DNA from 2 places in the Weizmannia sp. FSL K6-3076 genome. Region 2 is predicted to be linked to the other one. Evidence: riboswitches for the same ligand, from Rfam matches in the RefSeq annotation. Region 2 holds a riboswitch; the other holds the start of a gene.
What was found. Region 2 has a riboswitch for thiamine pyrophosphate ahead of NSS95_RS02965 (MTH1187 family thiamine-binding protein). Riboswitches for the same ligand answer to the same signal wherever they lie in the genome.
Positions count from the first base shown of each region.

Region 1: another riboswitch for thiamine pyrophosphate. It lies ahead of NSS95_RS07260 (3-oxoacyl-ACP reductase); the one in region 2 lies ahead of NSS95_RS02965 (MTH1187 family thiamine-binding protein).

Region 1 covers NZ_JBBOWU010000001.1:1,562,205-1,577,401, reverse strand. The annotation lists rRNA gene NSS95_RS07290 (23S ribosomal RNA) at 91-3,023, opposite strand; rRNA gene NSS95_RS07285 (16S ribosomal RNA) at 3,189-4,742, opposite strand; gene NSS95_RS07280 (MOSC domain-containing protein) at 5,143-5,799, opposite strand; gene thiE (thiamine phosphate synthase) at 6,153-6,797, opposite strand; gene thiD (bifunctional hydroxymethylpyrimidine kinase/phosphomethylpyrimidine kinase) at 6,794-7,600, opposite strand; gene thiM (hydroxyethylthiazole kinase) at 7,606-8,418, opposite strand; gene NSS95_RS07260 (3-oxoacyl-ACP reductase) at 8,557-9,318, opposite strand; TPP riboswitch at 9,386-9,497, opposite strand; gene thiD (bifunctional hydroxymethylpyrimidine kinase/phosphomethylpyrimidine kinase) at 9,584-10,402, opposite strand; gene cytX (putative hydroxymethylpyrimidine transporter CytX) at 10,503-11,840, opposite strand; gene bcmE (thiamine pyridinylase) at 12,112-13,323, opposite strand; gene NSS95_RS07240 (class I SAM-dependent methyltransferase) at 13,446-14,216, opposite strand; gene NSS95_RS07235 (thymidylate synthase) at 14,382-15,197, opposite strand, start outside.
Region 2 covers NZ_JBBOWU010000001.1:656,468-671,664, forward strand. The annotation lists gene NSS95_RS02930 (PTS system mannose/fructose/sorbose family transporter subunit IID) at 1-336, shown strand, start outside; gene NSS95_RS02935 (DUF956 family protein) at 639-1,013, shown strand; gene mmgD (citrate synthase) at 1,292-2,413, shown strand; gene prpD (2-methylcitrate dehydratase) at 2,566-4,023, shown strand; gene prpB (methylisocitrate lyase) at 4,039-4,965, shown strand; gene NSS95_RS02955 (general stress protein) at 5,128-5,604, opposite strand; gene NSS95_RS02960 (amidase) at 5,728-7,215, shown strand; TPP riboswitch at 8,061-8,163, shown strand; gene NSS95_RS02965 (MTH1187 family thiamine-binding protein) at 8,245-8,568, shown strand; gene NSS95_RS02970 (ABC transporter permease) at 8,519-9,316, shown strand; gene NSS95_RS02975 (ABC transporter substrate-binding protein) at 9,313-10,311, shown strand; gene NSS95_RS02980 (ABC transporter ATP-binding protein) at 10,308-11,057, shown strand; gene thrB (homoserine kinase) at 11,088-12,008, opposite strand; gene thrC (threonine synthase) at 12,005-13,069, opposite strand; gene NSS95_RS02995 (homoserine dehydrogenase) at 13,074-14,369, opposite strand; gene NSS95_RS03000 (arginase family protein) at 14,486-15,197, opposite strand, start outside.

The DNA of each region.
Region 1 (15,197 bases), 910 kb from region 2:
GGCTCGCCTTTAGGGGCTCGCCGTGTTTCCTTTATCTCAGTCGAAAGCTCCGAAATCCGTACGCCGATGAGCGAGGCGCTTCCGCTTTTCGTGGTTAAGTCCTCGATCGATTAGTATCCGTCAGCTCCACGCGTCGCCGCGCTTCCACCCCGGACCTATCAACCTGATCATCTTTCAGGGATCTTACCAGTATAAACTGTGGGAAATCTCATCTTGAGGGGGGCTTCATGCTTAGATGCTTTCAGCACTTATCCCTTCCGCACATAGCTACCCAGCGATGCCTTTGGCAAGACAACTGGTACACCAGCGGTGCGTCCATCCCGGTCCTCTCGTACTAAGGACAGCTCCTCTCAAATTTCCTGCGCCCGCGACGGATAGGGACCGAACTGTCTCACGACGTTCTGAACCCAGCTCGCGTACCGCTTTAATGGGCGAACAGCCCAACCCTTGGGACCGACTACAGCCCCAGGATGCGATGAGCCGACATCGAGGTGCCAAACCTCCCCGTCGATGTGGACTCTTGGGGGAGATCAGCCTGTTATCCCCAGGGTAGCTTTTATCCGTTGAGCGATGGCCCTTCCATGCGGAACCACCGGATCACTAAGCCCGACTTTCGTCCCTGCCCGACTTGTAAGTCTCGCAGTCAAGCTCCCTTATGCCTTTACACTCTGCGAATGATTTCCAACCATTCTGAGGGAACCTTTGGGCGCCTCCGTTACCTTTTAGGAGGCGACCGCCCCAGTCAAACTGCCTGCCTGACACTGTCTCCCACCCCGGTAAGGGGTGCGGGTTAGAATTTCAATACAGCCAGGGTAGTATCCCACCGATGCCTCCGCCGAAGCTGGCGCTCCGGTTTCCAAGGCTCCTACCTATCCTGTACAAGCTGTACCAAAATTCAATATCAGGCTGCAGTAAAGCTCCATGGGGTCTTTCCGTCCTGTCGCGGGTAACCTGCATCTTCACAGGTACTATAATTTCACCGAGTCTCTCGTTGAGACAGTGCCCAGATCGTTACACCTTTCGTGCGGGTCAGAACTTACCTGACAAGGAATTTCGCTACCTTAGGACCGTTATAGTTACGGCCGCCGTTTACTGGGGCTTCAGTTCAGAGCTTCGCCTTACGGCTAACCCCTCTCCTTAACCTTCCAGCACCGGGCAGGTGTCAGCCCCTATACTTCGCCTTGCGGCTTCGCAGAGACCTGTGTTTTTGCTAAACAGTCGCCTGGGCCTATTCACTGCGGCTTCCCGGGGCATACACCCCAAAAAGCACCCCTTCTCCCGAAGTTACGGGGTCATTTTGCCGAGTTCCTTAACGAGAGTTCTCTCGCTCACCTTAGGATTCTCTCCTCGCCTACCTGTGTCGGTTTGCGGTACGGGCGCCTTTCACCTCACTAGAGGCTTTTCTTGGCAGTGTGGAATCAGGAACTTCGGTACTAAAATTTCCCTCGCCATCACAGCTCCGCCTTGGCGCGAAGGATTTGCCTCCGCACCGGCCTAACTGCTTGGACGCGATCAACCAGTGTCGCGCTTGCCCTATCCTCCTGCGTCCCCCCATCGTTCAAACGGTGAAGAGGCGGTACAGGAATATCAACCTGTTGTCCATCGCCTACGCCTTTCGGCCTCGGCTTAGGCCCCGACTAACCCTGAGCGGACGAGCCTTCCTCAGGAAACCTTAGGCATTCGGTGGAAGGGATTCTCACCCTTCTTTCGCTACTCATACCGGCATTCTCACTTCTAAGCGCTCCACCGGTCCTTCCGGTCCGGCTTCAACGCCCTTAGAACGCTCTCCTACCACGGACACCATACGGTGTCCATCCGCAGCTTCGGTGATACGTTTAGCCCCGGTACATTTTCGGCGCAGCGTCACTCGACCAGTGAGCTATTACGCACTCTTTGAATGATGGCTGCTTCTAAGCCAACATCCTGGTTGTCTAAGCAACGCCACATCCTTTTCCACTTAACGTATACTTTGGGACCTTAGCTGGCGGTCTGGGCTGTTTCCCTTTCGACCATGGATCTTATCACTCACAGTCTGACTCCCAAGCATAAGTTTTTGGCATTCGGAGTTTGTCTGAATTCGGTAACCCGATGAGGGCCCCTCGTCCAAACAGTGCTCTACCTCCAAAACTCTTCGCTTGAGGCTAGCCCTAAAGCTATTTCGGAGAGAACCAGCTATCTCCAAGTTCGATTGGAATTTCTCCGCTACCCACACCTCATCCCCGCACTTTTCAACGTGCGTGGGTTCGGGCCTCCAGCAAGTGTTACCTTGCCTTCACCCTGGACATGGGTAGATCACCTGGTTTCGGGTCTGCGGCCTCATACTCTTTCGCCCTGTTCAGACTCGCTTTCGCTGCGGCTCCGCTTCTTCAGCTTAACCTTGCATGAGACCGTAACTCGCCGGTTCATTCTACAAAAGGCACGCCATCACCCGTTAACGGGCTCTGACTACTTGTAGGCACACGGTTTCAGGATCTCTTTCACTCCCCTCCCGGGGTGCTTTTCACCTTTCCCTCACGGTACTGGTTCACTATCGGTCACTAGGGAGTATTTAGCCTTGGGAGATGGTCCTCCCGGATTCCGGCGGGATTCCTCGTGTCCCGCCGTACTCAGGATCCACTCGGGAGAGAACGAAGTGTCAGTTACAGGGCTTTTACCTTCTCCGGCAGGCCTTTCCAGGCCGCTTCACTTAACCTGTTCTTTTGTAACTCCCATATGAGTGTCCTACAACCCCGGAAGGCAAGCCTTCCGGTTTGGGCTGTTTCCTGTTCGCTCGCCGCTACTTGGGAAATCGCAATTGCTTTCTCTTCCTCCGGGTACTGAGATGTTTCAGTTCCCCGGGTGTGCCCTTCCTGCCCTATGGATTCAGGCAGGAATCCTGTCCGATTAAAGACAGGGGGTTTCCCCATTCGGAAATCTCCGGATCAAAGCTTACGTACAGCTCCCCGGAGCATATCGGTGTTTGTACCGTCCTTCATCGGCTCCTAGTGCCAAGGCATTCACCGTGCGCCCTTTCTAACTTAACCATAAAAAGGTTTAAATCCAAAAATAAGCGATTCTCGGTTTACTTGGTTTGTTTCTCCTATCCGGTTTTCAAAGAACACATACTGAAGGATTGAACCTTCAAAACTGAACAAAACGGAAACGTCAAACTTAATTGTGGAAAACGAAGTTTTCCTTAATTTCCTTAGAAAGGAGGTGATCCAGCCGCACCTTCCGATACGGCTACCTTGTTACGACTTCACCCCAATCATCTGTCCCACCTTCGGCGGCTGGCTCCGTAAAGGTTACCTCACCGACTTCGGGTGTTACAAACTCTCGTGGTGTGACGGGCGGTGTGTACAAGGCCCGGGAACGTATTCACCGCGGCATGCTGATCCGCGATTACTAGCGATTCCGGCTTCATGCAGGCGGGTTGCAGCCTGCAATCCGAACTGGGAATGGTTTTCTGGGATTGGCTTAACCTCGCGGTCTCGCAGCCCTTTGTACCATCCATTGTAGCACGTGTGTAGCCCAGGTCATAAGGGGCATGATGATTTGACGTCATCCCCACCTTCCTCCGGTTTGTCACCGGCAGTCACCTTAGAGTGCCCAACTGAATGCTGGCAACTAAGGTCAAGGGTTGCGCTCGTTGCGGGACTTAACCCAACATCTCACGACACGAGCTGACGACAACCATGCACCACCTGTCACTCTGTCCCCCGAAGGGGAAGGCCCTGTCTCCAGGGAGGTCAGAGGATGTCAAGACCTGGTAAGGTTCTTCGCGTTGCTTCGAATTAAACCACATGCTCCACCGCTTGTGCGGGCCCCCGTCAATTCCTTTGAGTTTCAGCCTTGCGGCCGTACTCCCCAGGCGGAGTGCTTAATGCGTTAGCTGCAGCACTAAAGGGCGGAAACCCTCTAACACTTAGCACTCATCGTTTACGGCGTGGACTACCAGGGTATCTAATCCTGTTTGCTCCCCACGCTTTCGCGCCTCAGCGTCAGTTACAGACCAGAGAGCCGCCTTCGCCACTGGTGTTCCTCCACATCTCTACGCATTTCACCGCTACACGTGGAATTCCACTCTCCTCTTCTGCACTCAAGCCTCCCAGTTTCCAATGACCGCTTGCGGTTGAGCCGCAAGATTTCACATCAGACTTAAGAAGCCGCCTGCGCGCGCTTTACGCCCAATAATTCCGGACAACGCTTGCCACCTACGTATTACCGCGGCTGCTGGCACGTAGTTAGCCGTGGCTTTCTGGCCGGGTACCGTCAAGGCGCCGCCCTGTTCGAACGGCACTTGTTCTTCCCCGGCAACAGAGTTTTACGACCCGAAGGCCTTCTTCACTCACGCGGCGTTGCTCCGTCAGACTTTCGTCCATTGCGGAAGATTCCCTACTGCTGCCTCCCGTAGGAGTTTGGGCCGTGTCTCAGTCCCAATGTGGCCGATCACCCTCTCAGGTCGGCTACGCATCGTTGCCTTGGTGAGCCGTTACCCCACCAACTAGCTAATGCGCCGCGGGCCCATCTGTAAGTGACAGCCGAAGCCGTCTTTCCTTTTTCCTCCATGCGGAGGAAAAAACTATCCGGTATTAGCCCCGGTTTCCCGGCGTTATCCCGATCTTACAGGCAGGTTGCCCACGTGTTACTCACCCGTCCGCCGCTAACCTTTTAAAAGCAAGCTTTTAAAAGGTCCGCACGACTTGCATGTATTAGGCACGCCGCCAGCGTTCGTCCTGAGCCAGGATCAAACTCTCAGTAAAGATGTTTGATAAAAGCTCAAAAAGAATTTGACGTTTCGTTTTGTCCAGTTTTCAAGGAACAATCGCTTTGTTTTTCAGCGAATCAATTATTATACCAAAATATCAATTCGCTGTCAACATCTTTTTTTAAACCCGTTTTTTAATCATCTAACGGGCCAGCTCATATATCATATCACTTATTCGTAACTTAAGTCAATATGATAGAGCAAGGTAATGTTTTCCATCTTTTTTTAGATCCCTGCTCCATAATATAATGAAGAAACAGGGATCTATGCTGCGAGTTAAGATGGCGGAACGGCATTGAACTTCCTCAGTTACATACGTACCGGTCATTTTCAGGGAACCGCAGTACTCCTTCGTATGTTTACATTGGAGAAAGCTGTCACAGCTGCCGCTTCTTTTATCCATTCCCTTTTTTCATCCATAATTTTCGGAATGCTTTTTGCCAGTCGCCGGCAAGTGCCTTTACACTTAAAATTTCTTCTATCGCATCAAAATTTGTTCTATCATGGTATCTGATTTTATTGATATGCAGAATGGAAAGCTGTTTTTCCCCTTTTTCAAGCAGGATAAAGCTGTCATTTTTCCGGACAAAGCCTTCCTCAAGCACACGCATATAGAAGCCGGACCAACCGGTTTCAACAATGTCGGCAGGAAAACTGTCCAATCCATGTTTCGCAGCAATTTTATAACAAGGCTCCCGCGGCTGTGATACCTGCACAATCGCTTCCCCCATTTGAAAAACATCACCGATATGGATATCTGCTTCCGAGCATCCCGAGAGCGTAATATTTTCGCCAAATGCCCCCGGCTCAAAAGTTCGGTTAAATTTCTCCCCCCATACTGGAAAATGATCACCAACATACACGCAGACTGCTTTATCCGCTCCGCCATGATGAACAAGGTCCGCCTGCTTGTCCCCTTCAAAATTTTCTTTTGCCAGATATACCGGGCCCTCCTGCGGTATTTTAAAAATGCCGCTCTGCACCACTTTCTGTTTATAGGTAAGCGCCTTTGGTTTGCCTGTATTTACCGAAACAACAACACCGTCCGCCATCACGTTCGCTCCTTCCCCAAATTGCTATCTAAATTTTACCATCCTTTGCGTAAATTTTGAAAAACATTTTAAGAAAATCCCGCGGGTCTCCCGTTCAGCTTTCCGAATTCGCTGTTTTCAATCCTTTTGCAGAAAGGTTTCTAAAATTTTTATCGCTTCATTATTTTATCAGAATGTTTGTTTGTATTTTATCACAAGAACAAAAGTTTTATCAATCAAGATATTGAAAAATTCTCGCAAAAAATTCACCGCCATTCAGCCTGCTTGGCACCAAAAAAGCCAGGCTCCTACACCCGGCTTATCTTGATTCCATTTTTAAACTGTCAAAAGGCGCAGGGGGGTTTACGCCTTCATTATAAAGTGAGTTCCCTTTTCAACAGGGCAGCTGCCGCTTCCGCATCTTCCGCGCCTGCAATGGAAGAAATGACGGAAACGCCGTCTGCCCCTGCTTCTATGACGCTTTTTGCATTGCCCGGCCCTATGCCGCCAATTCCGACAATTGGAATCCGGATGCCATTTTGGCGGATTTCGCGAATGACGGTTGTCCCTTTCGCCGCTTTCGCATCTTCTTTCGATTTCGTCGGAAAAATGGGGCCAACGCCAAGATAATTCGCGCCTCCGTTTGCTGCCTGCCTGGCTTCCTCCAACGTATAGGCCGAGACGCCAATAATCTTATCCCCCAACTTTTCCCGTACGGATGCCAGCGGTTCATCTTCCTGCCCGACATGCACACCGTCAGCATCCAGTTCCAAAGCAAGTGCAATGTCATCATTTACAAGAAAAGGAATCCCGTTTTTTTGGCATACCCACTTCAATTTTTCACCAAGCACTTTCTTTTCTTCGCCTTTTCGTGCACCTTTTCCTTTTTCGCGGTATTGAAAAAGGGTGACGCCGCCTCTGATGGCGTTTTCCAGCACTTGTTCCGGCGGCAGCGTGCAGTTCGGGCTGCCCATAATAAAATACAGTTTCAATGCGTCACGCAAATGTTCGCCTGTCATCGGTTATTCATTCTCCTTTTTTGGTAGGCCCAATGGTTCGTCGGCCCGTGCCCATGTCCAATTTGAATGCCGTCTTCGATCGCCGCGGTAATGAATGCTTTTGCTGTCGACACAGCAGCAAATATATCCGCGCCTTTTGCCAATTCTGCCGTAATCGCCGAAGAAAACGTACAGCCGGTGCCGTGCGTATTTTTAGTTACGTATCTTTTCGCTGTATATTCGTAAAAGTTCGCCCCGTCAAAAAGCAAGTCGCTCGAAACTGGGGAAGACTCATGATGTCCGCCTTTAATGAGACAATACCGGGGACCGCAATCCGCAATGATGCGTGCCGCTTCCTTCATATCATCAGTATTTCGGATGGGCATTCCTGCCAGTTTCTCCGCTTCCGGAAGATTCGGCGTCACAATGAAGGCGAGCGGAAGCAGCTGGCTTTTTAAGGCTTTAACCGCTTCCTTTTGCAAAAGGGTTTCCCCGCCCTTTGCAATGATCACCGGGTCTACAACGAGTTTTTCCCAGTGGTAGGCTTTGATTTTTTCCGCGACCACTTCGATGATGCCGGAATCAAACAACATGCCGGTTTTTAGTGCATCTGTCCCCATATCTTCGGCAATGGACGCCAATTGGCGGGAGACTGCTTCGGGACCAAGCGGAAATACCCCCTGGACCCCGCGTGTATTTTGTGCCGTCACCGCGGTAATCACGGACATGCCGTATACTTCTAATTCCTGAAATGTTTTCAAGTCCGCCTGGATGCCGGCACCGCCCCCGGAATCAGAACCGGCAATCGTGAGTGCTTTTTTCATGATGTTCACCCTTCTTTCTTTTCAAAAGAGGCATATTTTTGGATTTCTTCAGCTCCTATTTCTGCCAGCTGGTCTAAAAACGCCATTTGAAAACTGCCCGGCAAATCCCCGCCTGTTTTTTCTCTTGCGATTTCCGCAGCAGCGCCGTAAATCGCAAGCGCCGAAACAGATGCCTGGACCGGATCTTTCTCAACAGCGAGAAAAGCGCCGCAAACCGCGGACAAAAGGCAGCCTGTCCCGGTGACTTTTGTTAAAAGCGGGTGGCCGTTATGTACGAGATAAAGGTTTGTACCGTTTGACACCGCATCCGTCTTGCCACTTACCACGATCGTAGTATGAAGCGTTTTTGCCGCTTTTAAAGCGAGTTCGCCCGTATCCAGGCCGGTATCTCCTGCATCGACGCCTTTTACTTTGGCATCTATTCCGATCAGATTGGCGATTTCTCCGGCATTTCCCCTGATGGATGTGAAGCGGATTTCTTTCAGCAATTTTTTTGCCGTTTCTGTCCGGTAACGGGTTGAACCGGCAGCTACCGGATCAAGGACGACCGGAACGCCATTTTCATTTGCAGACTTTCCCGCCAAAATCATTGCTTCGACGGCTTTTTCGTTCAAAGTGCCGATATTTAACACGACCGCATTTGCCGCTTTCGCCATATCGGCAACTTCTTCCACCGCATCGGCCATTACCGGAGATGCGCCAAGTGCCAACAGCCCGTTTGCTGTAAAATTAGCCACCACAATATTCGTGATATTATGGATAAGCGGATTGGCTTCCCTGATTTTTTCAAGCAGTTCAATTGGTTTTTCTTTTTCCATTTCCATTCCCTCCTTCAATAAAGTACAATTGTCTCTCATTTACTCGCGTATTCTCCAAATTTCACAGGCATTTGATTTACACCTAATCGTTGTCATACCTCTAAATGGGGATTTTCTTGCAGGGTAAGGTCCATCCGCCTAATCCATTACAAGTCCGCCGTCAACGACGAGATTTTGTCCGGTTACCGCCCTCGCCCATGGCGATGCAAAAAACAACACGGCATCCGCAACGTCTTCCGGTTCTGTCACCTTTTGCAGCGGAGTAGTTTCCTGAATCAATTGAAAAACCGCTTCAGATGTGGCTGCACTTGCATCCGTCGTTTTCAGAAGGCCGCCGGATACCATATTAACGGTAATGCCATATTGCCCCAGATCTTTCGCCATGCTCCGGGTGAAGCCGAGGAGCGCTGCCTTGCTCGTATTGTAATCATGGTAGGCGACAACCGGATTTTGAAACAGGTTTGTGCCAATATTGATCACCCTGCCGAAATGCAGCCGTTTCATTTCCGCAAGGCCGGCCTGTATGGTATTTAATGCGCCGCGAACCGCACCTTCCATCTGCAAGCTGTATTCCTCCCACGAAATTCGGGAAGCATCGTGCCGGGATTCCGGATCAAAGCGGAAATGCACGAGGGCATTATTTACAATTGTCGTGACAGGCCTGGAAAAATAAGCTTCGGCCTGCCGGAACATCTTTCTTACCTGCGCCGGATCCCTTACATCCGCCTTCAGGGCAACCGCTTTTTCTCCTAAAATATTCTGAAGATCCTTTGCCTTCCCCTCACTCTCAAAATAGTTGATGACAACGCCCGCCCCTTCTCTTGCAAAAGCTTTTACAACTGCTTTGCCTAACCCCCTGCTTCCGCCTGTGACGACAACCACCTGCTCATCCAGTTTCATTTGTCCCACCCCTTCCCATGCAAAAAAGCCAGGCCCGAAAAGACCTGACTTCATCAGCAAGAAATTTTTTTACAAATTCCTACTTTCCTACGCCGGTATGATCCGGATCAGGTCCAAAGGGTTGAAAAACGCCGGTTTTTCTCTCAGCCCGCCAAATCCGGGCACCCCTAGTAGTTTGAAAGATTTACTTTTTTCAATTATAGCTTTTCTATTATGCTTTGTAAAGCTTAATGAAAATCACCGGCAGGGGTTATATTATGTGAATTTAGCTTTGTAATCTTTCTCCATCTTCATCTCTTAATACCCAATGGGCAATTGGTCCATGTCCATGCCCAATTCCCGGGCTCTCAGAGATTGCTCTTGTCAATAATTTTTTAGCTGTTTTTACGCTGTCTTCTAAGGGATGGCCCTTCGCCAACTCAGCTGTAATCAATGAAGACAATGTACAACCAGTTCCATGAGTGTGAACGGTATCAATGCGTTTGGATTCGAGCCATATTGTCTGCTCCCTCGTCACCAGACAATCACGAACAGTTTCTGATGTAACCAGATCATGTCCGCCCTTTAACAGCACAGCACCTGCCCCTCTTTTGAGAATCAGTCGTGCTGCGTGCTCCCGGTCCTGATCAGTACGTATCGTCATTTCTGACAGAACTTCCGCCTCCGGTGTATTCGGTGTAATGACATCAGCAACCGGAACCAATTTCTTTTTAATCGTCGCAATTGCTTCAGGAGCAACGAGATGTGTCCCACCTTTTGCAATCATGACCGGATCCACAACCAGCGGCCTCCATTTAAATCGTTTAATTCCGTCAACAACAGCTTCTATGCGTTCTGCATCAAACAGCATACCCGTTTTTAAAGCTGCAATTGAAAAGTCGTCCGCAATGGATTCCATTTGACGGACAATGCTGTCAACCGGCATTGGAAAAATTCCCTGAACTCCTTTTGTATTTTGCGCTGTCACGGCAACGATTACAGACATGCCGTAGACACCCCTCTCTTCAAAAGTTTTCAGGTCGGCCTGAATACCTGCACCGCCACCGCTGTCAGTTCCTGCAATTGTTAATACCTGTGGTCTCATCTAATATACACCTCTTCTAAAATGATCATAGTATTATTTTTTTCTGCATTTGACAGATTGGATCCCATCCATTTGTTATAATGTTTTTGAAAATAACTTATCAGCCTGCTGCATGATTCTTGTATATGCCACTGCTTCTAACCTTTGAAAATTGATCCCTATGAAGAAGTCTCATAAGGAAATAATAAAGGACTGCCGTAATAATCAGACTAATAAATGACGAACCAATTGGCCAAGCTTGAAAATAGCTGACTTCATAGAGAGCAAAACCAACCACAAAAGCGACGAAAGCTACCAGATTAACACCGCCCCGGTACCAGTACGATCCTTCTGGTTTAGTCAAGTCTGCTAGCTTCAGGTGTTTACGGATTAAAAAATAATCAACCAATACGATGCTTTCAATGGGAATAAAGACAGCACCAAGGATTAATAAAAAGCTTTGATATTTATCAATTGGAAACACCAGCGAAATCAGTGTGCCTGACACTCCTGCAATGAATACAAGACGCCTCTCCGAAAACTTTGGAAATAAATTGCTTGCAGAAACACCTGCTGAAAAAACATCTAGAAAAGCTGTCGTTACAGTGGAAAAAAAAATAATAAGCAGACCTGGGATACCCAAGCCCAGTGCACCCATGATTGGAATTGGGCTTGCATTCCAAAGGCCAGTAGCAATGGTACAAAGCAAGCCAACAAAGTACATCCAGATGCTGGATAGCGCATAACCCCAATATGTAGCGTGTGCGGCCCCGTTAATATTCCTTGCATACCGGGAATAGTCTGCAACCAAAGGAACCCAGGAAAGGCACATGCCGATCACATAATCTAATCCGAGAGAGAAAGTAAGATGACCTTTAGGTTTCTTGTCCATTAAGTCTGCAACATTTACTGTTGACAAAACAGCATAGGTCATGATGATGGATAAAATCAATGTTGCACCAACTGTAAATATCTGAAACCATTTTAAATGATTGTGTTTCAAAAGCGCGTTAACCGTTGTGATCAAACCAATCAAGATAATCCAAAAATCTCGGTTCCCAAGAATTCCTGCAAATTTTAAAGATACACAGGCTTCAGCTGCCATCAGAATCATCACAGCTGTCCAGCCAATTAACTGCAGCGCATTGCACAAGCTCGGAAAAAAAGAACCTCTAATCCCAAATGAAGCACGGGTAGCAATCATACCTGATACTCCCTCTCTTGTTCCAATGCGGGACATGAAATACATAGGAACTGACCCGACAAGCATGCCAACGATAATCGTCAGTAATCCATTCGTCAAACCAAGACCTGCCAGTGTATTTCCTGAAAAAATAGCAGCCAGTCCTAATCCTGCTCCGATCCATAACAGTGCAATCTGCAACGAAGCAATTTGCTGTTCCTTTTTTGGCACTACTTCTAATGAGTATGGGACTTTTAATTTCTCATTCGATTCCATTTGAAAACGACCTTTCACATTTTTTGATAACGAAATATATTGTTAAAACAATTGGTTTGGTAATTACATTTTTACGACCAAAAGAATGACGGTATATCTTTTCTGGACGGTCTTGTTTAGGTCTTGCTGAATTTTGGTTTTTTATCCGAAATTTTGCATCAATGGTTACCAACAATAGAAGGATTTGTAATAATAAGTTGTTTTTGCTTTCTTCTATCCGTTAAATTCTTGCCAAGTCTGGATCCCTTGTCTATTCTGCAAGCCCTATTTATTATTGTTCTAAGTATTTTGGAATTACTTGTTTAGCTGAATCAAGCCATTCACGTACATCCGGTCCGGTTTTAAATAACCTGTTATGAGGATTAGAAGCAATCTTCAGTAATTTTTGATATACAGGATATTCAGCTCCAAGGGACTGGTAGACAGAATATCTCGCTGGCAAAAGATATTGCGGAGATTGACTCTTGTCGCTAGGTTTGCTTGCTTGAATCATAGTGTCGCTAGAAGCTATTATATTTGCCAGATCAAGTGCTAATTTCTTTTTTTTAGCGTTATTTTTTAAATGAGAATTCACACCAACAACATCTCCATAAAAGAGAGGAATATCTCGGCTACTTGAAAGTGATACGGGTTTAAAATTGATTTGATTAACATAGTTTGGCATGGCACTCATGGCTTCCGAATAACCAATAAATGCACGACCATTCCCGTTTTCAAACCATTTTGCCCTTATATAAGCATCGTCGTTATCAGGCCAAAAGTTAGCTTGTTCATTTCCCGCCATTGCTTGTAACATCTTTAAACTGGTTACAGCATTAGAATTTATCTTATTCAAATCAGGCAAAACATCATAATCTGTGTATTTGTGATTCAAATCAATTAATGCTTCTAAGTACATGCATGCTTTTGTTGTTCCACCTGACATATCTATAAGCAAACCCTCTTTATATGGTGGGATTATATCAGCAGTTTGCCTTTGACCAATTATGTTATAAAGTTGTGGTATGTTTTTGACATTTTTTAAAGACTTATCACTTTTTCTCGTATATAGTAAATTTGTACATAGAATTTGAGGTATTGCATAAATCTTATTATGGTATGTTGTTCCGTCCAAAGCAAACTTCAAAATATCCCTTTTGTTTCTAATTTGACTTGACGGGATTGAAAGCAAATAATTTTGTTGAATAAAATAGGACATATAAATTGCATCAAACACAAAAACATCTAAATTTTTTGGAGGATCCGAGTCATAACTATCCCAATTAACAAAGTTTAATTGCACATTTGGATGACTCTGTGACCATTTTTCCAAAACAGCTTTCTCAAATCGTTGAATATCTGGAACATAACCATATAAAGCCACATTTAATGTTGTTTTTTTTGGACGTATACTAGCATGGCTACTAACTCCCAGTAAGTTAAACGCTAGGATTACAACGATAAAAAATGATAGAATTCTAAAGTAATTACCTTTTCTTTTCACGACTTTCTAACCCCCGTTCATAAGCGTTTTATTTTAGTCCACTATTAATTTCATCTAATGCTTTCCTTATATAATTTAAATGTTTTTTAAAGCTTCCTAATATAAATCATATACATCATAAGCTATTCTGGCTTTACAGAATCAACGATCATAAAGGGAGAGTAAGTTTTTTCATTTCCCCAAGAATTGAAATTGTATCTTTTTTCATATCTCTTAAGTTCCTCCCTTGACAAATTTGACAAAACAGGTTCAGAAAATCTAATTTTTTTGAAACCCGTAGTACTAAGTAATTCATGATAAAATTCTTTTGACCAATAAAAATCATTCAAGATTAAATCAGAGCAATTCGGAATGTGCAGAATTTGTTGCTTAGGATCTCCATTTTTATATTTTTTCCCTTTTTCACCATTCTTAAATGTCGTAAACTGCACACCTAAAATTTCTGGATTTGAATCAAGGATAGCGAACAAACCACTAGGCCTCAACACTCTATATATTTCGTGGACCATCCTATAGATTCTATCAGCATTTGCGTTATTAATAATTACAAAACACATTATCGCGCAATCTATCGATTGCGATGGTAAGAAGTCCAAGCTATCATTTTTAATTAATTTATAATCTATTTGTGCATTTTTGTGTTGATCATTTGCTATCTTAAGCATCTTTTCGGACTCATCAACCGCAATAATATGATACTTGTCGTTTATCTGAGACAATCTTTCCGCAACTTTGCCTGGACCACATCCAAAATCTATAATGTTAACTATGTTTGAAACTGAACCAATACGTTTGAATATAAAATTGTATCCCAAGATTTCTTCAAGCATGTCATTGTAGGAGTTAAATTTTTTTGAAACATCATCTGTCTTCCAAGAAGTTCCAGTTATCATTTTTATTTCCTCCTCTTAAATTTAATTATTGTTTGTTAAATGAATCAGAACATGATTTGCAACCATTTTCCAGTGCAAAAGTTTCCCATTTATTTATTTTAAATCCAACAAAACGGTTCTAGTTATAACATGAAGGTTATTTAAAAAGCTATTATTTTTGATCATTCAAGAATTCCTAAATAGTCGGTGCCATTTACATTTTATTAAATACCTATAAATTGTAGGAAGGGTATCATATAGTTCTTTATTGATTTGATCTTGATAGTATATTTCCTGGTACAATGCAAATAAAGTTATCACTTGTTTCCAATAAATATCAATTTTTATATCACTAATATCACGAACAGTTAATCTAATTTTCTTAGTCCTTAATCTTTCTTCATAATCACAAACAACTTTAAGATCGGCCCAATTGTTTTTACATGGCATCTTCGGAAAATGCTGTACTGATTCAGGAACAGTTTTATCGTCACCCTGCAAAACCCGTTCAACTAAGTCATTATCAGGCTGATACACATGAATGCTTGATACATTGTGGTAATATTCGCCCATTTGAATACCTAATTGAGTTGTCAAAAATTCTTGAATAAATGTGAAAGAAAATACGTCACTTACAATTCCTCTGTACGCATCGTTCGCTCGCATGAATGTAGACATGTAAAGTTTGTTGCTCCTAATAAAAAAATGAAATCCTATAGTGCACGACACATCTATATTTGTTAAATCTAGAATCTCATTGGCATCAAAAATTTGAATCCATGCTCGCTTGCTATCTCTGTCTTCTTTAAATATATTGATGATTCTATTCCATTGATTAATGTTCTCTTTACCATAAGAAAATATTTTTGGTCCATATGCTGTGCCTTTAAGCACTCTTCCATCTTCAGAGTATCTTTTCATGTTTTTTGCGTAATATTCAATAAAAGATAGTTTATTACTCCCTGATAAATACCAAAGCGCTTCTGCAAAATTAAATATAAT
Region 2 (15,197 bases):
CTTGGCGCGCTGGTTAACAGATGGGTATCGATTAAGTTTACACCAGTTGTATCACAAGTAAAACTTTCTAAAGGCGCTTATATTGACTGGAATCATTTGCCTGCCGGAGCACAGGGGATTAAAACGGCGCTTGAACAGCAAGCTGCCGGCCTCTCATTGGAACCGGTCAAAGTCACGACATTGCAAAACAACCTGGACAGCTTAATTCCGGGCCTTGCCGCATTGCTTTTGACGCTGTTCTGCATGTGGCTTTTGAAAAAGAAAGTGTCTCCGATCGTTATGATTCTTGGATTGTTTGTTGTTGGTATCGTATTCCATTTAATTCACTTAATGTAAGAAAAGGCAAATGCCCGGGCTTTCTGGCCTGGGCTTTTTTCAAAAAAACCGCCAGCCCCTGGGTTGTATACGGGTTCTGAGTATGTTTTGCTTCAGGCGGTAAAACTTCGTATAATAAGGGAGAGGCCAGCCGGGGAAGATTTGCCCCGGATTTACAAATACGGTTGCGGGAAGAATTGCGATGTACAGCCGTTTCACCGGTCAACCAGGACCCTTTTTAGAAGCGAAGATCCGGAAATCAAGATAAGCTGTATAGATATGAATTTTTGAAACCACAAAAAGAAAAGAACGGGGTGGATCAAATGGTCCAATCAATCAATACAAAAGTGGATTTGGTGATAAAGGCAGCCGCGCATATGGGATTGACAGATTACGGCAAAATCATGATCGGCGATAAAGGATTTGAATTTTTCAATGAGCGCGATGTGCGCAAATACATTCAAATTCCTTGGGAAGAAGTCGATTACGTGATCGCTTCCGTCATGTTTAAAGGAAAATGGATCCCGCGTTATGCGATCAAAACGAAGAAAAACGGGACATACACCTTTTCTTCCAAAGATCCGAAAAGGGTGTTGCGGGCGGTCCGCCAATATGTGGATCCGAATCGGATGGTTCAGTCACTGAGTTTCTTCGATGTTGTGAAGCGCAGTTTTAAGAGAAAACCGAAAAAGCAATAGTTTTAAAAGACAAGGCAGGTTAAACTTGTCTTTTTTTGTTGGCTGTTCCGGGGAAATGGCAGGAAGAGCACGGAAAGTTTCCCTGAAGCCGGGCTGTTTGAAAAGCCGGATCACAGGACCGTTCTGAATCGTCGTCCAAAGCCTGTGGGCGTTGTCATTTTGTAAATATTATGATATGTTTTTTTATGAAAGCATCAGGGGTATTGGCAACTTTGTTTTACATAAAACTGTAAGTGCTTACAGTTTTGGCAAAATACAGAAACGGAGGATGGATGGAGATGGGAAATACGACACAGTTTGTGCCGGGGCTTGAAGGGGTTGTCGCTGTTGAAACGGAGCTTTCTTTTCTTGACACGGCCCAAGGCGAGATCGTTTTAAAGGGGTATGACTTGATTGAGTTGTCGAAAACGAAAAGCTATCTGGACATCGTGCATTTGCTTCTTGAAGGCACGCTCCCGAATGATGCCGAGAAAAAAGCGTTGGAAGAAAGTTTAAAGAAAAACTACCGGATTCCAGACGCCGTGCTGGACATTTTGAAGCTATTGCCGGCATCCACCCACCCGATGGATGCGCTCCGTACAGGGGTTTCAGCGCTGGCGGGGTATGATGAAAACCTGCTGGACCGCTCCCGTAAAGCCAATTTAAACCGTGCATACCATTTGCTCGGGAATGTGCCGAACATTGTTGCAAACAGCTACCATCTTTTAAATGGCGAGGACCCGGTTGAACCGCGGCAGGATTTGTCGTACAGCGCCAATTTCCTGTACATGATCACCGGGAAAGTCCCTTCGGAAAAGGAAGAAAAGATTTTCGACCGTTCCCTTGTCCTGTACAGCGAACATGAACTGCCGAATTCGACTTTTACGGCAAGGGTCATTGCGTCCACCTTGTCCGATTTATACGGGGCGTTAACAGGCGCAGTGGCATCGCTCAAGGGCCATCTGCACGGGGGCGCCAATGAAGCGGTGATGGAGATGCTGAAAGAAGCCGGCACGGTGGAAAAATTTGAAGAAATGCTTTATACGAAACTGAAAAACAAAGAAAAAGTAATGGGGTTCGGCCACCGCGTCTACATGAAAAAGATGGACCCGCGCGCCTTGATGATGAAAGAAGCGCTGAAAGAACTTTGTGCGGAAAAAGGGGATCATTCGCTGCTTGAAATGTGCGAAGCCGGGGAAAAAATCATGGCGCAGGAAAAAGGGCTCTATCCGAACCTCGATTATTATGCAGCCCCGGTTTATTGGATGCTCGGCATTCCGATTCCGCTTTATACGCCGATCTTTTTCAGTTCAAGAACGGTCGGGCTGTGCGCACATGTGATGGAGCAGCATGAAAACAACCGCCTGTTCCGTCCGCGCGTCCAATACAAAGGCCCGCGCGGTTTGCATCCGCAAGATTAAGTTTTAAAAAGGCCTGCGACCGGATGGCTTGCATTCGCAAGATGAGGTTTTAAAAAGGCGGGACCATTAAGAGATAAAGTGAACAAAAAGCTGGGGTAAAACGCTGTCTTAAGGACCCGGTGTTGCACTGCAGATGAAGTTTGGAAAGGGGAATGTTTAAATTGGCCGGTACAACAGCTGTAAATGAAAAAACAGGGGAGCGGGATGCCCTGATAGAAGAAATTGCCCGTTATGTGCTAGACAAAGAGATTACGAGTTCCGAAGCTTTTGAGACTGCGCGTTACGGGCTTTTGGATACGCTCGGCTGCGGCATTCTCGCCCTCCGTTTTCCGGAGTGTGCAAAAATGCTCGGTCCGATCGTTCCGGGTACAACCGTGCCGAACGGGACGCATGTGCCGGGCACTTCCTATGTGCTCGATCCGGTTGCGGGGGCGTTTAATATTGGCTGCATGATCCGCTGGCTCGATTATAACGATACGTGGCTCGCGGCGGAGTGGGGGCACCCTTCCGACAACCTCGGCGGCATCCTTGCTGTTGCGGATTTTTTGAGCCGGACGCGCGTTGCCAACGGGAAAGCACCGCTAAAAGTGCGCGATGTGCTCGAGGGCATGATCAAAGCCCATGAAATCCAAGGTGTGCTTGCTTTGGAAAACAGTTTGAACCGCGTCGGGCTTGACCATGTTTTATTTGTCAAAGTGGCTACAGCTGCTGTTGCGACAAAAATGCTCGGCGGCGGGAAAAACGAAATCATGAACGCCGTTTCCCACGCCTGGATTGATAACGGCCCGTTGCGCACATACCGGCATGCGCCGAATACCGGTTCGCGCAAATCATGGGCGGCCGGCGATGCAACCAGCAGGGGCGTGGCGCTTGCGCTGATTGCGATGAAAGGGGAGATGGGTTATCAAACGCCGCTTTCCGCACCCGGGTGGGGATTCCAGGACGTGATGTTCAAAGGGAAAGAACTGAAACTGGCCCGCCCGCTCGGTTCCTATGTGATGGAAAATGTTTTATTTAAAGTATCGTATCCGGCAGAATTCCATGCACAGACGGCAGCAGAAGCCGCAGTCAAACTCCATCCGGTTGTAGCTGGGAAACTGGATCAAATCAGCCGGATTACAATTACGACGCATGAGTCCGCCATCCGCATCATTGACAAAAAAGGGCCGCTTTATAACCCTGCTGACCGCGACCATTGCATCCAGTATGTGACGGCTGTCGGCCTGATCAAAGGCAATATTACGGCGGACGATTATGAAGACGCAGTCGCCGCTGACCCGCGCATTGATGCATTGAGGGAAAAAATGGCAGTTGTTGAAAACAAACAATACAGCATCGATTACCTTGATCCGGATAAACGTTCCATCGCGAATGCCGTACAAGTCTTTTTTGAAGACGGCACATCAACTGAAAATGTGGAAGTCGAGTATCCGCTTGGCCACCGCTTCAGAAGGGAAGAAGCGATCCCGAAAATTATCACCAAGTTTTCGGATAATATCGCCACCCACTATTCCGCGAAGCAGCAGGAAAGGATCAAAGAAGCCTGCCTTGCGGGAGAAGCGCTTGAAAAAATGGCCGTTCATGAATTCGTCAATTTATTCACCTTGTAGAAAGGATGTTGCACCATGGTTTGGATTGTCAATCACCCGTCTTCACAGGAGGCGCTTGCCAAACGGTTTAAGGAACGCATACAGGCGCCAGGCATTTTGCAAATCCCCGGCGCGCATGATGCAATGGCGGCACTCATTGCAAAAAACACAGGGTTTGAGGCGCTTTATTTATCAGGCGCTGCCTATACCGCGAGCAAAGGGATTCCGGATCTTGGCATGATCACATTGACGGAAATGGCGGAACGTGCACGCGATCTCGTGCGTGCCACCGATTTACCGGTTCTTGTTGACATTGACACCGGCTTTGGCGGCGTGCTGAACGTTGCCCGCACCGCCCGCGAAATGGTTGAAGCAGGGGTTGCGGCTGTTCAGATTGAAGACCAGCAGCTTCCGAAAAAATGCGGGCATTTAAACGGCAAACAGCTTGTGGAGACATCCGACATGCGCGAAAAAATCCGGGCGCTCAAAAGTGTGGCACCGCACCTCGTAGTTGTCGCACGTACGGACGCAAGAGGCGTCGAAGGGCTGGATTCCGCCTTGACGCGAGCTGAGGCGTATGTGGAAGCGGGGGCGGATGCGATTTTTCCGGAAGCGCTCGAGTCCCGTGATGAATTCCGGCTGTTTGCGAAAAAAATAAAAGCGCCGCTCCTTGCCAATATGACCGAATTCGGTAAAACCCCGTATTATACGGCGGAAGAATTTCAGGAAATGGGATACGCGATGGTCATTTATCCGGTTACTTCGCTGCGCGTTGCCGCAAAAGCTTATGAAAGGGTGTTTGAAAAAATCAAAAACGAAGGCACGCAAAAAAATGCCCTTTCCGACATGCAGACGAGAAAAGAGCTTTACAGCACGATTTCTTTAGAGGAATTTGAAGCGCTCGACCAGTCGATCGCTAAAACGATTCTGCCTGTTACGCCTGATCCTTCCTCATCAACGTAAAGAAAAAGGGCAAACCCGCCTTTTCCGTGCGGGTTTGCCCTTTTAAACTTAGCGGCCGGCCTATTTGGGGCTTACTCAATAAGCAAAATGGATACTGACAGCTTTGGCAAAAATTTTAAATGCAAGGGTTTTTTTCGACATCCAGCACTTTTTCGCGAACATCTACCTTTTTTCTTGCGACGTTGAGTAGTTTTCGCCAAATTCGTTTTTCAACCCGGATGCCGTTGTTTGGCCGGAAACTTCTGTGGCAGGATCGGCTGTTCTGGGAGCGGCCGTTTCATTGAGGGCAGAAGCATCATTGTCTACGAGCACAAGATAGTGTCCGGCATCAATTTCAGTCGAATAGCGGTCCAGTTCGTCCTGCGGGAGATCCAGATTGGTCAGTTTTCTTGTCGTTTCATCATAATAGTCCGGCTTGAAGAACCCTTTGATTTTCTCCCAGACAGAGCTGTTTTGTTCATCCTGGACAGTGGTGGTGTGGTCCACATTTGCGCCGGTCTGCTTTTTCAATAAAGTTCCATCATTCCCGTTTGAAATAATAGAAATATTGGAAGTGCTGTAGCCTTGTGCGGTCAACCGGTCTACTACGTCAATCGTTTCCTGCAACGTTGTGTAAATACCAACTACTTCTTTTGCCATCTCTATCTGCCTCCTAATGGTGATAGTGCATTTTTACCCGGTAGAAAAAGGGTTAAACGAGTTTCATAGGTTTTGACATCTCCATAAAATTCAGTCAATATAGAATTAAATGGAGGGAGAGAGATGGAAGAATCTGCATATCTATCGTATGATGCAACAGGGCTGGCCGGACTCGTAAAGCGAAAAGAAGTAAGTGTGGAAGAAGTGCTTGAGGCGGCAATGGCCCGGATTGAAAAAACAAACAGGCGTTTAAATGCCGTCATCCGGACACGGTTTGAGAAAGCAAAAAAGGAAGCGGCCACGCTCCGTACAGATGAGCAGCCATTTGCCGGCGTGCCGATTTTGCTGAAAGACCTTTCTCAGGCAGTAAAGGGCGAGCTGCTCACATCCGGATCAAAACTGCTCCAGCAAAACCGTGCCAGAGAAGATGCTTTTTTTACGGCAAAATTGAAGGAAGCGGGGTTTATCATTCTCGGACATACAAACGTACCGGAATTTGGATTAAAAAATATTACGGAACCTGAACTTTATGGTCCGGCGCGCAATCCGTGGAATCCCCATTTTTCACCCGGCGGATCAAGCGGTGGTTCCGCGGCTGCGGTGGCTTCCGGGATGGTACCGGTTGCCGGTGCAAGTGACGGCGGCGGATCGATCCGCATCCCAGCTTCTTTTACAAGTTTAACAGGATTAAAGCCGACAAGGGGAAGGACACCGGTCGGGCCGGGCCGTGGACGGCAATGGCAAGGGGCGGCTATTGACTTTGTGCTGGCAAAAACAGTCAGAGACAGTGCAGCGCTCCTCGATGTGCTACAAACGGTAGAGCCCGCCGCTGCTTTTCAAACGCCGCTTTTTCCGGGATATGTAAAGGAACTAGAGCGGAGTGGAACGAAAAAATACCGGATCGCGTTTTCGGTTGAATCGCCGGTCGGGACGCCTGTCAGCCGCGATGCAAAACAGGCTGTCTATAAAACGGCAAAATGGCTGGAGCAGGAGGGCCATCTTGTGGAAGAAGCCAAAAACGGTGTTGACGGCAGGCGGCTGATGGAAAACTATTATTTAATGAACTGCGGGGAAATGGCGGCGGAACTTTCGGATTTGGAAAGCGCACTTAGACGCCCGCTTACGGAAAAAGATATGGAGCCGGTTTCGTGGGTCTTGTATGCTGCCGGGAAAAATGTCACGGCGGCGGAATACGCAAAGAGCCTTGCGGAGTGGGATAAAGCCGCAGCACAAATGGCTGCTTTCCATGAGACTTATGACCTGTATATCACGCCTTCAACCGCGTTTCCGGCACCGAAAATCGGGGAACTTACCCAAACCGGGAAAGAGCGGGATCGCTTGTTTGGCGTTACCGGACTTCCGAAAGAAAAGCAGCAGGCACTTGTCTATGATATGTTTGAACCGAGCTTAACGTTTTCCCCGTTTACGCAGCTGGCCAATTTAACCGGGCAGCCGGCGATCAGCCTGCCGGTTCATGTAACAGCGGCCGGGCTTCCTTTAGGGGTACAGCTGGTTGCGCCGAAAGGAAATGAACATTGGCTGCTGGATGTCGCTTATGCGCTCGAACAGTCGGAACTTTGGGTTGGCATGCAGGGAAACCCTTGCCTTTAAAGCATGAATAAGCGGCGTTACTTACGCACGGGTTGGAACTCTACGTTAAGGAAGGCCGCGAAAAATCCTCGCTACCTTAACGTAGAGTCACTCTACGTTAAGGAAGGAGACCAAAAATCCCCGCTATCTTAACGTAGGGCGTTCTATGTTAAGGAAGGGTGAAAAAAGCAGGATTTATCTTAACATAGAAAGGAAGCTCGACAAAAAGACATGCTTTCTTAATGTAGAGACGTCCTATGTTAAGGCTGCCCAAAAGTCCCGCTTCCTTAACGTAGAGGCGTTCTACGTTAAGGAAGCTCGAAAAAAATGCCCGCTTTCTTAATGTAGAGGCGTTCTATGTTGAGGAATGCCGGCAAAAAGTTCCGCTATCTTAACGTAGAACTCTCTATGTTAAGGAAGGTCGTCCAAAAGTCCCGCTTCCTTAACGTAGAGGCGTTCTACGTTAAGGAAGCTCGAAAAAAATGCCCGCTATCTTAACGTAGAGGCGTTCTATGTTAAGGAAGCCCGCCCAAAAGTCATGCTTTCTTAATGTAGAGACGTCCTATGTTAAGGAAGGCTGCCCAAAAGTTCCGCTATCTTAACATAGAGGCGCTCTATGTTAAGGAAGCCCGAAAAAAAGACATGCTATCTTAACGTAGAGGCGTTCTACGTTAAGGAAGTCCGAAAAAAAGACATGCTATCTTAACGTAGAGGCGTTCTATGTTAAGGAAGGCCGTCAAAAATCCCCGCTATCTTAACGCCCCAATCTTTACCAAGGCAGGCAAAGGCCGGCTTGCGCACCGCACCATCCTATTGAAAATTTTTTGCCAAAAAGGATGGCTTTCATGTTACAATAAAATTACAAGGAAAAAAAGCAGGGGAGCCGGTTTGGCTGAGAGGATGCCGCTTTGCATCGACCCTTCACCTGATCTGGATAATGCCAGCGTAGGGAGTCTCATATTGAAGCATGTTTCGGCATGTTTTGGATGGACAGGCTTTCTTGCGCATGCAATGAAAGCTTTTTTATTTGAAAAAAAGGAGGAGAATTTGATGGAAAAATCGAATCAAGTAACGGTTTCTTTTTCAGTTGTTCCGCATATTAAAAGTGATGACTTATACGGTGTCGTCGACCGCGCGATCGAAGTCGTCCAAAACGCCGGCGTACGTTATGAAGTCGGGGCAATGGAAACGACGATGGAAGGCGATCTTGACGAGCTGCTTGAGATCATCAAAAAAGCGCAGGATGCTTGCGTCCAAGCCGGTGCGATTGATGTCCTCACATCGATCAAAATCCATTACCGGCCAAGCACCGGGGTGACAATGGATGAAAAAATTGCAAAATATCGCGAACAAACGCCGCAGCCGGTTCGTTAACACGGCGCTCACGGCTGCCTGGCTCATTTTTTTGCTCTTCGTCTGGCAAGGGGTAACGGCCGGCTTTCATATCAGTGAATGGATGCTGCCAAAACCGACGGAAGTATGGCAGGAATTGAAAAGCCTGCAATGGATGGTTTGGCCCAATATTTGGCAAACTGCAAAAGAAGTATTGATCGGACTAGCCTTTTCCATTGTGATTGGCGCAGCGATTGCCGTTTTTATGGATATGGTTCCCGTTTTCCGGATGCTGGTCCGGCCGCTTTTGGTCGTTTCGCAAACGATTCCGATTGTGGCAATTGCGCCGCTTTTAATCGTCTGGTTCGGATTCGGGCTCCAGTCAAAAATCATTGTGGTCATTTTAATCTGCTTTTTCCCGCTGGCATTGAGCATCCTGGAAGGGTTTCAAACGGTGGATGATGACTTGGTGAAACTGTTAAAGACCATGCATGCTTCAAAATGGCAGCTATACCGGAAAGTCAAATTTCCGGCTGTGCTCCCTTACTTTTTTTCCGGTTTAAAAATTGCCGTTACATATAGTGTGATGGGTGCCATTATCGGTGAGTGGCTCGGCGCAAGCGAAGGGCTCGGCGTCATGCTGACAAGGGCGACGAAATCTTTTATGACGGCCCGCCTGTTTGCTATCTCTGCTGTCATCATTGGGCTCACATTTCTTTTATACGGCGCTGTTGAATGTTTGCAAAGGCTATCCGCACCATGGGTATACCGAAAGGAAGATCATCAATGAGGAAAATGTTAATCATCTTGCAGGCGGCCATGTTGCTGCTTGCTGCTGGATGCACCAGCAGCGGGCAGAAAGAAAACAGCAAAAAAGCGCTGCAAAAGGTGACGGTTGTGCTGGACTGGTTTCCGAACACCAATCATACCGGCCTGTATGTAGCTAAAACAAAACACTATTTTCAAAAGCAGGGCCTGGATGTGAAAATCATCCAGCCGGGGGACAATATTACGGCTGAACAAATGGTGGCTTCCGGGAAAGCGGATTTCGGGGTCAGCTATCAGGAAAATGTCACCACGGCAAGGACGGAAGGAATTCCGATTGTGTCCATTGCCGCGATTATCCAGCACAATACTTCTGGCTTTGCTTCTTTGAAAAAAGACAACATCACTTCTCCGAAAGACTTTGAAGGAAAACGTTACGGCGGCTGGGGTTCGCCGTCTGAAGAAGCCGTCATCAAAACGGTCATGGAAAAATATGGCGCCGACTACAGCAAAGTAAAAAATATTGTGCTCGGCCAGACGGATTTTTTCAAATCAATCGGGCGTGAAGCGGATTTTGAATGGATTTATTACGGCTGGGACGGCATCCAGGCAGAGCGGAGCGGGAAAAAACTGAATCTTATCATGGTCAAAGATCTCGACCCTGCGCTTGATTATTACAGCCCGGTCATCATTACAAGCGAAAAACTGGCCAAAGGGGATAAACCTCTTGTCAAATCTTTTATGAAGGCTACGGCTCAAGGCTATACATTTGCAATCAAGCACCCGGAACAGGCCGCCGATATCCTGATTAAGGACGTGCCGGATACAAATAAAGGGCTTGTCCGCGCCAGCCAGAAGTGGCTAAGCACGAAGTACCAGGACGATGCCGCGGAATGGGGGGTACAGAAGGAAGAAGTGTGGCGCCGTTATATGGACTTCCTTTATGACCATAAAGTCATTAAGAAAAAAATCAACATCAAGGCTGCCTACACAAACGAATTTCTTCCAAACCGGCCATGACGTATTTGCAATTGGAAGGTATTACGAAAACATTTGGCGGGAAAAAAGTGCTGGAAGGCATTTCCGCAACGATCCGGAAAGGTGAATTCTGTACTTTTATCGGGCCGAGCGGATGCGGAAAAAGCACGCTGTTAAATATCATTGCCGGGATTGAAAAGGCGAATGGCGGCAAAGTGCTGCTTGACGGCAAACCGGATGGGGTTCAGGATGCCGCCGGTTTCATGCCGCAGCAGGATTTGCTTCTGCCTTGGCGGACGGCACTGCAAAACATTGTTTTGCCGCTTGAAATAAAAGGGGTGCGGAAACGGGAACGGGTTTTGCGGGGGATGGAGGTGCTCCGGCAGTTTGGCCTTGAGGATTACGCCGGCCACTATCCCGCCTCGCTCTCTGGCGGCATGCGGCAGCGGATCAGCTTTTTGCGCACGTATTTATGCGAAAAACCGGTTATGCTGCTAGACGAACCGTTCGGGAAGCTCGATGCCTTTACTAAAATGGATGTCCACCGCTGGCTGCTCGAATCATGGGAGAAAGGAAACCAGACGATTCTTATGGTTACCCATGATCTTGATGAAGCCGTGCTGCTATCGGACCGTGTTTTTGTCATGTCGCAGCAGCCGTCCGCCATCATCCACGAATTGAAGGTGCATTTGCCGCGCCCGCGGAAATGGGAGATGCTCTCTTCGGATGCGTTGAAAAAAGACAAAGATGAACTGTTAAGAGAACTTGCCTCATTTTTGGGGAAATAAAAAAAGGTTTGGAGATGCTCCAAACCTTTTTTATAAGTTCAGCATATTGGATGCCGCATATTTTTCGACGGAAAGGCCGGTCCGGTCAATTTTGGCCGGTTCAACCAGTACATGCGGAAAATGGGCGTGGAGCGTTTCTGCCATGGCCTCTGCTTGCCCGGACGGCACGAGTGAAATAACCGTCGGGCCGGCGCCGCTAATGACCGTCCCGTACGCGCCGAGTGATTTGGTCAGCCGGCGGATCTCCAAAAATTCGGGGATCAATTTTGTCCGGTACGGCTCGTGAAAACGGTCCTGTTCCATCATTTTTCCGGCCAGTTCGTACTGGCCGCTTATGAGCGCCGCAATAAAAAGATTGCTGGCCGCACTTCCTTTTACTGCCTCTTTCCGTGCATAAAAATCAGGAAGCACTTTGCGCGCATCTTCCGTTTTTAACTCATAACCGGGAATAAACAGGAGCAAATCCGCCATAATGTCAAAAAACGGCACGACTTCGACTCGTCCGTCCCCTTGCTCGGCTGAAACAACGAGCCCGCCGAACAAAGATGCTGCGACATTATCCGGATGCCCCTCGATCCGGGAGGCAATGTCCAGCTTTTCCGCAAGCGAAAGCCCGAGATTTCCGGCAAAGTTAGCCAGTTCAATGCCGGCCACAACGGCTGAGGCGCTGCTGCCAAGCCCGCGGGCAAGCGGAATTTCGCTGTCAACAATGACTTTGCACGGGGCAAGCTGCACGCCGTATAAATCCGCAACCTGCCGCGCAATTTTTAAGATAAAAGGGTCGCTGTCTTTCGGAAGCGGCGGCAAAAGGGGTGATACTTGTTCAAAAACCCATTCCTCGCTATCGCGTACTTCAAGCGTTAAAAAACGGTTGAGCGCCATGCCGACTGAGTCAAATCCGGGCCCGAGATTTGCCGTGCTTGCGGGGACGCGGATAACCAGCCTGTTCATACATGGATCACATTTGAAAGATAATCTGTCACAGCTTCTTCCGTTGCCGGCAGCACGGCAGGCCGGACTTCGACTTGGGACATGGCGGTTTGCGGGTCTTTTAGCCCGTTTCCGGTCAGGACAGCAACCACTTTGCTCCCTTTTTTGATCTGTCCCGTTTTGACCTGCTTGATGACACCGGCGATGGACGCACATGAACCCGGTTCGGCGAACGTTCCTTCATTGCGGGCGAGCAGCCGGAACGCATCAAGGATTTCCGGGTCTGACACTGAGTCAATCACGCCGCCTGATTCATCGCGGGCGTTGACAGCCAGTTTCCAGCTTGCCGGGTTGCCGATCCGGATCGCGGTTGCGACCGTTTCCGGGTTTTCGATCACCCGATCCCGGACGATGGCAGCTGCGCCTTCCGCTTCAAAGCCGTGCATTTCCGGCAGGCCGGTTTCGAATTTCTCATTGAACTCTTTGAATCCTTTCCAATACGCGCTGATGTTTCCGGCATTGCCGACCGGGATGGCAAGGACATCGGGTGCTGAACCCAGCTGCTCACAAATCTCGAAAGCCGCTGTTTTTTGGCCTTCCAGCCGGTAAGGGTTAACCGAGTTTACAAGTGTAACAGGCGAAGTTTCGCTTACTTTCCTGACGATTTTAAGCGCCTGGTCAAAATTGCCATCAATTTCCACGATTTCAGCGCCGTACATAACGGCCTGTGCCAGTTTGCCAAGCGCGATTTTTCCGCTCGGGATCACGATGATTGCCCGGATTCCGGCTTTTGCGGCATAGGCGGCCGCAGAAGCGGAAGTGTTGCCGGTGGAGGCGCAGATAACGGACCTGCTGCCGTTTTCGATCGCTTTCGCAACCGCCATCACCATGCCGCGGTCTTTAAAAGAGCCGGTTGGGTTCAAACCTTCAAATTTTCCGTACAATTCCACGCCGAGCTTTTCCGAGAGGCGGGCAAACGGGATAAGCGGCGTATTGCCTTCAAATAATGTCAGTTCCGGTGTTTTGTCTGTGACGGGTAAAAATGATTTGTACTGTTTGAGTAATCCTGGCCATTGATTCATGTTTTTATGCCTCTCCTTCAACACGGTAGTAGCTGTTCACTTCTTTGACAACAGGCATTTCATTTAACTGTTCGAGCGCCTTTTGGAAACGGTCGAGCGACACTTTGTGGGTAACAATGATGATTTCCGCAAGCTCATCGCGTTTATCAGGCGTCTGCAAAATCCGTTTAAAGCTGATATTGAGGGCGCTGAAGGCGGCTGTAATTTTAGAAAATGCGCCGACCTGGTCTTTTAAATGCATACGGATATAAAATTGCCCGTAGCGCTGCTCAGGCGGCATGAGTTTCCGTTCAAAGCGCGGGCCCCTGAGGTTCCGGCCGTTCACGCCGAGCTGCATGTTTTTAATCGCGGCAATACAATCGCTCACGACCGCGGTCGCAGTCGGCATGCTTCCGGCGCCGGGCCCGTAAAACATCGCTTCGCCGATTGCTTCCCCGTTAATATAAACGGCATTGAATTCGTTTTTCACGGAAGCAAGCGGGTGGTTTTGGGCGATAAACGCCGGCTGCACGCTCACTTCAATATGTTCATCCTGGCATTCCGCCAAGCCGATCAGCTTCATCGTATACCCGAGCGTTTTCCCATAATGCAAATCTGCGGATGAAAGATGGGTAATGCCTTCCACTTCCACATCTTCAAGTTTCACATTTGTATAGAATGCGAGCCTTGCCAAAATCGCCATTTTCCTTGCCGCATCCAGGCCTTCCACATCTGATGTCGGGTCAGCTTCGGCAAAACCAAGTTCCTGTGCCTCTTTCAGCGCCTCGTCATAAGAAACGCCTTCATCCATCATTTTGGTCAAAATAAAATTGGTTGTCCCGTTGACGATCCCCATCACTTTTTGGATCCGGTCGGAAACAAGGCCGTCTGTAAGCCCCCTGATAATCGGGATGCCGCCGCCGACGCTTGCCTCATACAGCAAGTCACACTGGTTTTTCCAGGCCAGTTCCTGAAGCTCCGGGCCATAGAGAGCAATTAAATCTTTGTTCGCGGTCACGACATGTTTTTTATTTTCAATCGCCTTGACAATGTACCGGCGGGCTTCATCAATTCCGCCCATCACTTCAACGACGACATCGATTTCCGGGTCATTTAGTATCTCATCGGGATTTGTAGTGACAGAGGCGGGATCAATGTCTACACCGCGGTCCTTTTCGGTGTCGCGCACGAGAATTCGTTTCACCTTTACTTCACGCCCAAGCTGATGGACGAGTTCCTCCTGATGCTGCCGGATCAGTTTGACAACGCCGCAGCCAACGGTTCCGAGTCCAAGCAGTCCGATTGAAACGTCCGATTTCATTTGATCACACCTCTTTATGTATTTTTACAGAAAACAAATGTCTTTGTATAATAGACATTAAAGCATGATTACAGAGGAAGATCAAGTCTTTCTTTTTTAAAAAGTAAGAAAAAGAATCAGACGTGCAGTGCTGGTTGCGGGTGCCGCTCCAGGCAAACTTCGAGGATTTCAGCATTCATGGCGTCGTTTTTTTGGCTTATTTCAAATGCATGCGGGAGAAAGCGTTCAGCCGGCGAGACTGCGGTTTCCCCGCATATATCGATGCCGAATACTTGCTTTTGATCGAGAATGGCCGAAATACAGGACAGCAATTCCTGCTTGCCCATCCTCCCCTGATCCCAGTTTGTCTCGGCAAAAGCCGGGGAAAGGACGTCTTTGTCAATGCTGATATAGACGGTATCTGTTGGAATGGCGGATAAAATCCGTTTCCGGTTTTCAAGATTCCGGCCGTTAAAAGGAAAAATTTGGACGGTTTGTGGCGGGCGGCGATGTGTTTTGAAAGAAGTCGGGCCGATGATGACAACTCTTTTCAGCAGCGGGTTCGTTTTTAAGGCGTAGGAAACCCATGACCCGCATGATAGCAGTGTCTGTTCAAAGCTGTCGTCCATGTCCGGATGGTTGTCGAACAGCACAAGGGTGAACGGTTTCGGCGCTTTTTTTAAAAGCAGGGAGGTCACATAATGGTAGTTGCCACTTCCAAGAAAGGTGATGCCTTTTTGTTTGCGGCGGTCCAGTGCCGTTTCAATTTGGAAAAGCGCCTGTTTTTCACAAAAAAGATTGGTATGGCGGATATGTTTCAGATTAATAGTTTCATGGGGAAAAGACTGG